Regions from separate parts of the Neobacillus sp. C211 genome, predicted to be linked through region 2. Evidence: a T-box and tRNA genes for the amino acid it is inferred to sense, from the RefSeq annotation. Region 2 holds a T-box; the other holds one or more tRNA genes.
What was found. A T-box is a leader RNA that pairs with one kind of tRNA and senses whether it is charged. The one in region 2 lies ahead of ACSU6B_RS20820 (glycine--tRNA ligase), so its partner is inferred to be a tRNA-Gly.
Positions count from the first base shown of each region.

Region 1 (3,423 bases), on a different contig from region 2:
TCAACCAACTGATTAATCGTTGCTTCTTTTTGATTGCCTTCAATATTTAAAAGAATCGTATTTTTTGATAATAATTCAGTAATTTTCATGGTTTTCTCTCCCTTAACGGATCTCTTTAATATGAACTTGTGGAAGGAGTTCTTCTACTTTTCCCTTGGTACATAAACCTAGTGAAAAGGCTGTTGCACTTCCTGACGCTACACTATAACGAAAAGCTTCTTCAATATTTCTGGTCCGCTCGTAGGCAGCCAAGAAACCTGCGACCATAGAGTCCCCTGCCCCAACTGAATTTTTCACTTCCCCTTTTGGAACCTCCGCAAAAAGTGTCATTCCGCTATTTATTAGTACCGCTCCTGCGCCTGCAAGAGAAACAATTACATTTTTCGCTCCCATATCCACGAGTCTTTTGCCATATGGGATGACTTCAGCTGGGTTTGCAATGGTGGTGTCAAATAATTCCCCCAGTTCATGATGATTCGGTTTGATTAAAAATGGCCGATAAGGAAGAACCTTTTTTAATAAATCACCTTCAGCATCAACAACAAAGTCTGCTCCACTTTCACTGCAAATTTTCACTAGTTCCTCATAGGTTGTTTTAGGTAAGCTAGCGGGGATACTTCCAGCTAGTACTAATAGATCATCTGCCTTTAAGTGGTGAATTTTTTGTTTTAGGCGTATGAAGTTTTGTTCTGAAATATTTGGACCAATGGCATTAATTTCTGACTCTTGACTGGTCTTAATCTTTACATTGATTCGAGTATCTTCATCAACCTGGACAAAGTCTGTATCAATTTTTTCATTATGAAGATATTGTTCAATATAAGCCCCAGTAAAACCACCAATAAATCCAAGTGCCTTACTTTTGGTACCAAATTGTTTTAATACCGTTGAGACATTTATCCCTTTTCCACCAGGAAACTTCGCCTCATTTATAGTTCGATTTAATTCTCCTAGCTGAAAGCTCTCTAATTTGACTATATAGTCGACTGAAGGGTTTAAAGTTAATGTATATATCATGATGTCACTACCTTTATAGTTGTTCTATTTACATATTGCTTCTGCGTTTCGTCATCTACATCATTAGTGATAATAGTTGCTTCATGGATATCAGCAATTTTGGCAAACGAGATTTCAGCAAACTTTGTATTATCTGCTAAAACATAGGTCTCTCTTGAAAGTGAAATTGCCTTTTGCTTCACCATTGCTTCCTCCTGGTCTGGAGTTGTAAATCCAAATTGTGGATGGATGCCATTAACACCTATGAAACATTTATCAAAACGGTAAAGGTCTAAACCAGCTAAGGCTCCCCTTCCGATGAAAGCATTTGTATTCGGCTTCGCCAAACCGCCAATTAAATAGGTCGATATGCCCTTATCTAATAATGGCTTTAAATGCATTAATCCATTCGTGACAACAACGATCTCCTTTAATGGCAGGAATTCAATCATTTCAATCACAGTGGACCCAGCATCAAGATAAATGCAATCTCCTTCCTCCACTAAATTCGCTGCATATTGAGCAATCAATCGTTTTTCTTGAAGGTTTTTGGAGGATTTCTCAATCATACTTAGCTCTTGAAGTTTCCCCTGTAATCTTGAGGCACCTCCATGGATCCTCTTTAGAAATTTTTGGTCTTCTAGCAAAGAGAGGTCTCTGCGAATTGTTGACTCCGAAGACTCGGTTAACTCCATAATTTCATTAATTTTAATAACATTCTTATCTTTTAACAATTGAAGTATGATTCGATGACGTTCTGGTGTTAACAAGTCATCACCACCTATTTTTTTATTCTTCTTAAGTACATAATACTGAAAACGATTGCAAAAATCAATCATTTTCTTTCAAAATCATTCATAAATTGAATGATTTTGAACGTTATTTGAATTTTTCTACAATACATAATATATCAACTTAAAAACAAAACTTTTCTGCTCCATGTCGAATGATTATGGTATAATATTTATGTATCATTTTGAAATATTGCGGGTGTGGTTTAATGGTAGAATTTCAGCTTCCCAAGCTGACGGCGGGGGTTCGATTCCCCTCACCCGCTCCATAGGACAAAATGGAGAAGTACCCAAGTGGTTATAAGGGGGCGCACTCGAAATGCGTTAGGACGGGTAACCGTTGCGTGAGTTCGAATCTCATCTTCTCCTCCATACATATTCTTTCAAAAAACACGATGTTTTATCGTGTTTATATTAATATAAAGACCGCCAGAAATAATTTTTGGCGGTTTTTGCATGTTCCTTTTTGATAAGGACTTAACCATTCAGGGTCCCTATTAATACATAGAGGACATCACTATTCGAGAAAAATAATAATAACAATGCTACTTCTAGTTTTTCTTGTTGATTTAAATATGTGTATAATAATTAGGATGAATAATTTGAAGAGGATGATACACTTGAACATTACTGGACACTCAGTTGAAAAATTGGAAGATCCATTCGGTCTATTATCAGGTGACCGATATGAGTTTTTCTTAGATCTTGATGTAGATGAAGAGGATGAGCTTTATTCGGATAAAGGAATTGGCCTAAGGGCCATTTTCGTCAGCGACGAAAATGGTGACAAAATAACCAACTTTTATCTTTATGAACAAGGGAGCGATAAGGTCCTTGACTTTGATCTGGAAGAGGATGAAGAAGAACTGGTCCTTGCCTATTGTAAAGAAAACGCAAAAGCATAATAAAAAGGCAGGGAGAAATGAAACCTCCCTGCTGACAATTTGATCACATAAAATTCTTACTATGATTGTGAATTACCTGCAATTCTTTAGTACTTTCTGTCATTTCACTTTTGCAGATCGGACATAGTGGCACATCAGTGCTTTTAAAATTGTCGCGAATCCAGCATTTACAAGTCTCTGAACTACATACCCAAATTTTAGTTTCTTCTAATTTGATTTCCTCATCATTTTTTCTACCAAACGCCAAAACGATCACCCCTTGTAATTAGTGCATGACTGTTTTTAAATACTTAGTTTGCTAGCTAAATAATATGGAAAATATCAAATACATCATTTAGCAGTATCCTATTGACTTTTAAACTATTATTTGTGTATAAATCATATATATAAAAGGTGATGCTTAATCATGGTGCATCACCTTTTTTTAAAAGAATTAAACTGTTTGAACGTTAGAAGCTTGTGGTCCGCGAGCGCCTTCAACGATTTCAAAAGAAACTGATTGGCCCTCTTCTAAAGTTTTGAAGCCTTCTGATTGGATAGCTGAGAAGTGTACGAATACGTCTTGACCGCCTTCAGCTTCAATAAATCCAAATCCTTTTTCTGCATTAAACCATTTAACTTTACCGTTGTTCATGGAAAAACCCCCAAAATATAGTTCACTTTTAATTTATCCTACATTTAAAAAAATAAAAAAGACGCACTAACACGTTTGGGCAATAGACATCACCCAC
Region 1 is NZ_JBPXRO010000012.1:45,156-48,578, reverse strand. It holds gene ACSU6B_RS13060 (PTS fructose transporter subunit IIABC) at 1-89, opposite strand, end outside; gene pfkB (1-phosphofructokinase) at 103-1,017, opposite strand; gene ACSU6B_RS13050 (DeoR/GlpR family DNA-binding transcription regulator) at 1,014-1,766, opposite strand; tRNA gene ACSU6B_RS13045 (tRNA-Gly) at 1,983-2,056, shown strand; tRNA gene ACSU6B_RS13040 (tRNA-Ser) at 2,068-2,159, shown strand; gene ACSU6B_RS13035 (DUF6509 family protein) at 2,399-2,692, shown strand; gene ACSU6B_RS13030 (cold-shock protein) at 2,736-2,939, opposite strand; gene cspD (cold-shock protein) at 3,126-3,326, opposite strand.
Region 1: it encodes a tRNA-Gly, which carries the amino acid that the T-box ahead of ACSU6B_RS20820 (glycine--tRNA ligase) is inferred to sense. The anticodon was not compared.

Region 2 (3,423 bases):
CGCAATAAGATGTCCCAGCTGCGAGATTATGGCTTCAATGAGGATGAATATTGATTAATAATGGCCGACCAAGGCGCTTCAGCTTTTCTAATAACCCTAACTAAAATATTACCGATTATTTCAAATTATGCATGGACAACATTAACAAATATTTCGTCTTATGATTTTTGCGCTGGCAGGCTATGATAATTGTAAGGTTTGGGACCGAATGAAAGCTAGTCTAAATATGAAAGGTGGGGTTTTCGATGATGGATTTTACGTGGAAAGTATTCCTCCAAACAGGTAATATTGACACATATCTTCTCATTAAAGAACTTGAGAAGGAAAACCAAGAAATACCCGGAAATCTGAATGATGAGCTAGCACAAATCGATTTTCCCGTTTCATAAGTTTGTCTTCGTGCTACTTTAGAAGGTGACAATAATGCTTCAGAAGTGTGAAGGCATCGTTATTAGAACAACAGATTATGGTGAAACAAATAAAATAGTGACAATATATACAAGGGAATGGGGAAAGATTGGTGTGATGGCGCGTGGTGCAAAAAAGCCAAACAGCCGCCTTTCCTCCATTACACAACTTTTTACACATGGTTATTTTCTAATTACTAGAGGATCTGGTTTAGGAAGCATGCAGCAGGGTGAAACGGCTACATCCTTAAGATCGATTGGTGAAGACATTTTTTTAACTGCCTATGCTAGTTATATTGTTGAGTTAACCGATAAATGCACGGAAGAAAAAAAACCAAACCCTTTTCATTTTGAATTGCTCTATCAAACATTGAATTATTTGAATGAGGGCTATGACCCGGATATTCTCATGAATATTTATGAGATGAAAATGTTAAATGTATTGGGATTAAACCCAATCTTAAATCAATGTTCCGTTTGCGGCAGTACAGACGGACATTTTTCTTTTTCCATTCGTGAAGGTGGGCTTATCTGTCATCGTTGTCTGGATAAAGATCCGTACCATTTCAAATTAACACCGAGTACGATTAAATTATTAAGGCTATTTTATTATTTTGATCTTTCAAGGTTAGGAAATATTTCTGTTAAGGAAGTGACTAAGGCTGAACTTAAGAATGTTATTACTTCTTACTATGAAGAGTATTCGGGACTTCATCTCAAAACAAAGAAGTTTCTTAATTCCATGGATAAATTCAGAAATCTCTTATAAGCACACTGTTGACAATGTTTGGAGTTTTCGTTATTATTTTCATTAATAAAATATTTGCATTGACGGAGAAGAGTACTTAGTCATCTCTATAAAAGCGAACCTAGGGTGGTGGAAGCTAGGGTATAGGGCACTAAGGAAGGCGTTCCTGAGCAATCTTTGTGTTTATTAACACGATTAAAGAGGCTGTTTTTTGCAGCAATTAGGGTGGAACCGCGGGTAACTCTCGTCCCTATGCTTACAAGCATAGGAACGAGAGTTTTTTTGTTTGAATAAAATTTATTAAAAGGAGCAATTTCAATGAATGTAACAATGGAACAAATCGTCTCACATGCAAAACACAGAGGATTTATTTTTCCAGGTTCAGAGATTTACGGAGGACTTGCAAATACTTGGGATTACGGCCCGCTAGGCGTTGAATTTAAAAACAATATTAAACAGGCATGGTGGAAAAAGTTTGTTCAAGAGTCGCCTTATAATGTTGGCTTAGATGCAAGTATTCTGATGAATCCTCGTACTTGGGAAGCATCAGGGCATATTGGGAACTTTAATGACCCAATGATTGATTGTAAAAATTGTAAAGCACGCCATCGCGCGGATAAATTAATTGAAAATGCACTAGATGAAAAAGGCATTGAAATGATTGTCGACGGCTTACCATTTGAAAAAATGGAAGAACTGGTTAAAGAACACAATATCGCATGCCCGGACTGTGGCAGTCATGATTTTACTGGTATCCGTCAGTTCAACTTAATGTTTAAAACCTTCCAAGGGGTAACAGAATCAAGTACGAATGAAATTTTCCTTCGTCCTGAAACGGCCCAAGGTATTTTTGTTAACTTTAAAAATGTTCAGCGTACGATGAGAAAGAAAATGCCGTTTGGAATTGCTCAAATAGGAAAGAGTTTCCGAAATGAAATTACTCCGGGGAATTTTACATTCAGGACAAGAGAGTTTGAACAAATGGAACTTGAATTTTTCTGTAAGCCTGGTGAAGAACTTAAATGGTTTGATTATTGGAAACAATTTGCTGAAGACTGGTTAATGTCCTTAGGTCTTACCAAAGAAAATCTAAGGCTACGAGATCACTCTGAAGATGAACTATCCCATTATAGTAATGCGACTACTGATTTTGAATTTAAGTTCCCGTTTGGTTGGGGGGAACTTTGGGGTGTCGCTTCAAGAACAGATTATGACTTGAAGCAGCATATGGAGTATTCCGGTGAAGATTTCCATTATCTTGACCCTGAAACAAATGAAAAGTATGTCCCATTCTGTATTGAACCTTCCTTAGGAGCGGATCGGGTTACGTTAGCATTCTTGATTGATGCCTATGATGAAGAACAGCTTGAAGATGGTACATCTAGAACGGTCATGCATTTCCACCCTGCTCTAGCCCCATTTAAGGCGGCAGTCCTTCCATTATCGAAGAAGCTGTCTGAAGAAGCACGAGAAGTTTTTGCTGCTTTAGCGAAGCACTTTTCAGTGGATTATGACGAATCAGGTTCCATTGGGAAACGCTATCGTCGTCATGATGAAATTGGTACACCTTTTTGTATCACTTATGATTTTGACTCTAAAGAAGACAATATGGTTACTGTTCGAGACCGTGATACAATGGAACAAAAACGGATCCCAGTAAGTGAACTTGTTAGCTTTTTGCAAGAAAAGATGACGTTTTAATGGAAAACTCGCCAATTGGCGAGTTTTCTTAATACATTCCATAGTATATAATATTCCTAATAAAGTATGACTTTTAGAGGGTTGTGGGTAACCCTTCATGATGTCATACAAAGGTGGTGTGTACAATCGAACTGACCAAACGGCAAGAACATATTTTACAAATTGTAAAAGAAAATGGGCCGATTACCGGAGAGCATATTGCCGATCAATTAAGTTTGACTAGAGCAACATTAAGGCCAGATCTGGCAATTTTAACAATGGCTGGCTTTTTAGATGCAAGACCGCGTGTGGGTTATTTTTATACGGGTAAATCTGGGACACAGCTGTTAACTGAAAATTTACAAAAAATATATGTGAAAGATTATCAATCCATCCCTATTGTGGTGAATGAAAATATTTCTGTATATGATGCGATCTGTACCATGTTCCTTGAAGATGTGGGAACATTATTTGTAGTGGATCAAAATACCATCCTTGTTGGGGTGTTGTCCAGAAAAGATTTGCTCAGAGCAAGTATAGGCAAACAAGAGCTTTCCACCATTCCTGTCAATATTATTATGACTAGAA
Region 2 is NZ_JBPXRO010000025.1:34,571-37,993, forward strand. It holds gene era (GTPase Era) at 1-54, shown strand, start outside; gene ACSU6B_RS20810 (YqzL family protein) at 246-389, shown strand; gene recO (DNA repair protein RecO) at 424-1,176, shown strand; T-box leader at 1,227-1,410, shown strand; gene ACSU6B_RS20820 (glycine--tRNA ligase) at 1,474-2,856, shown strand; gene ACSU6B_RS20825 (helix-turn-helix transcriptional regulator) at 2,970-3,423, shown strand, end outside.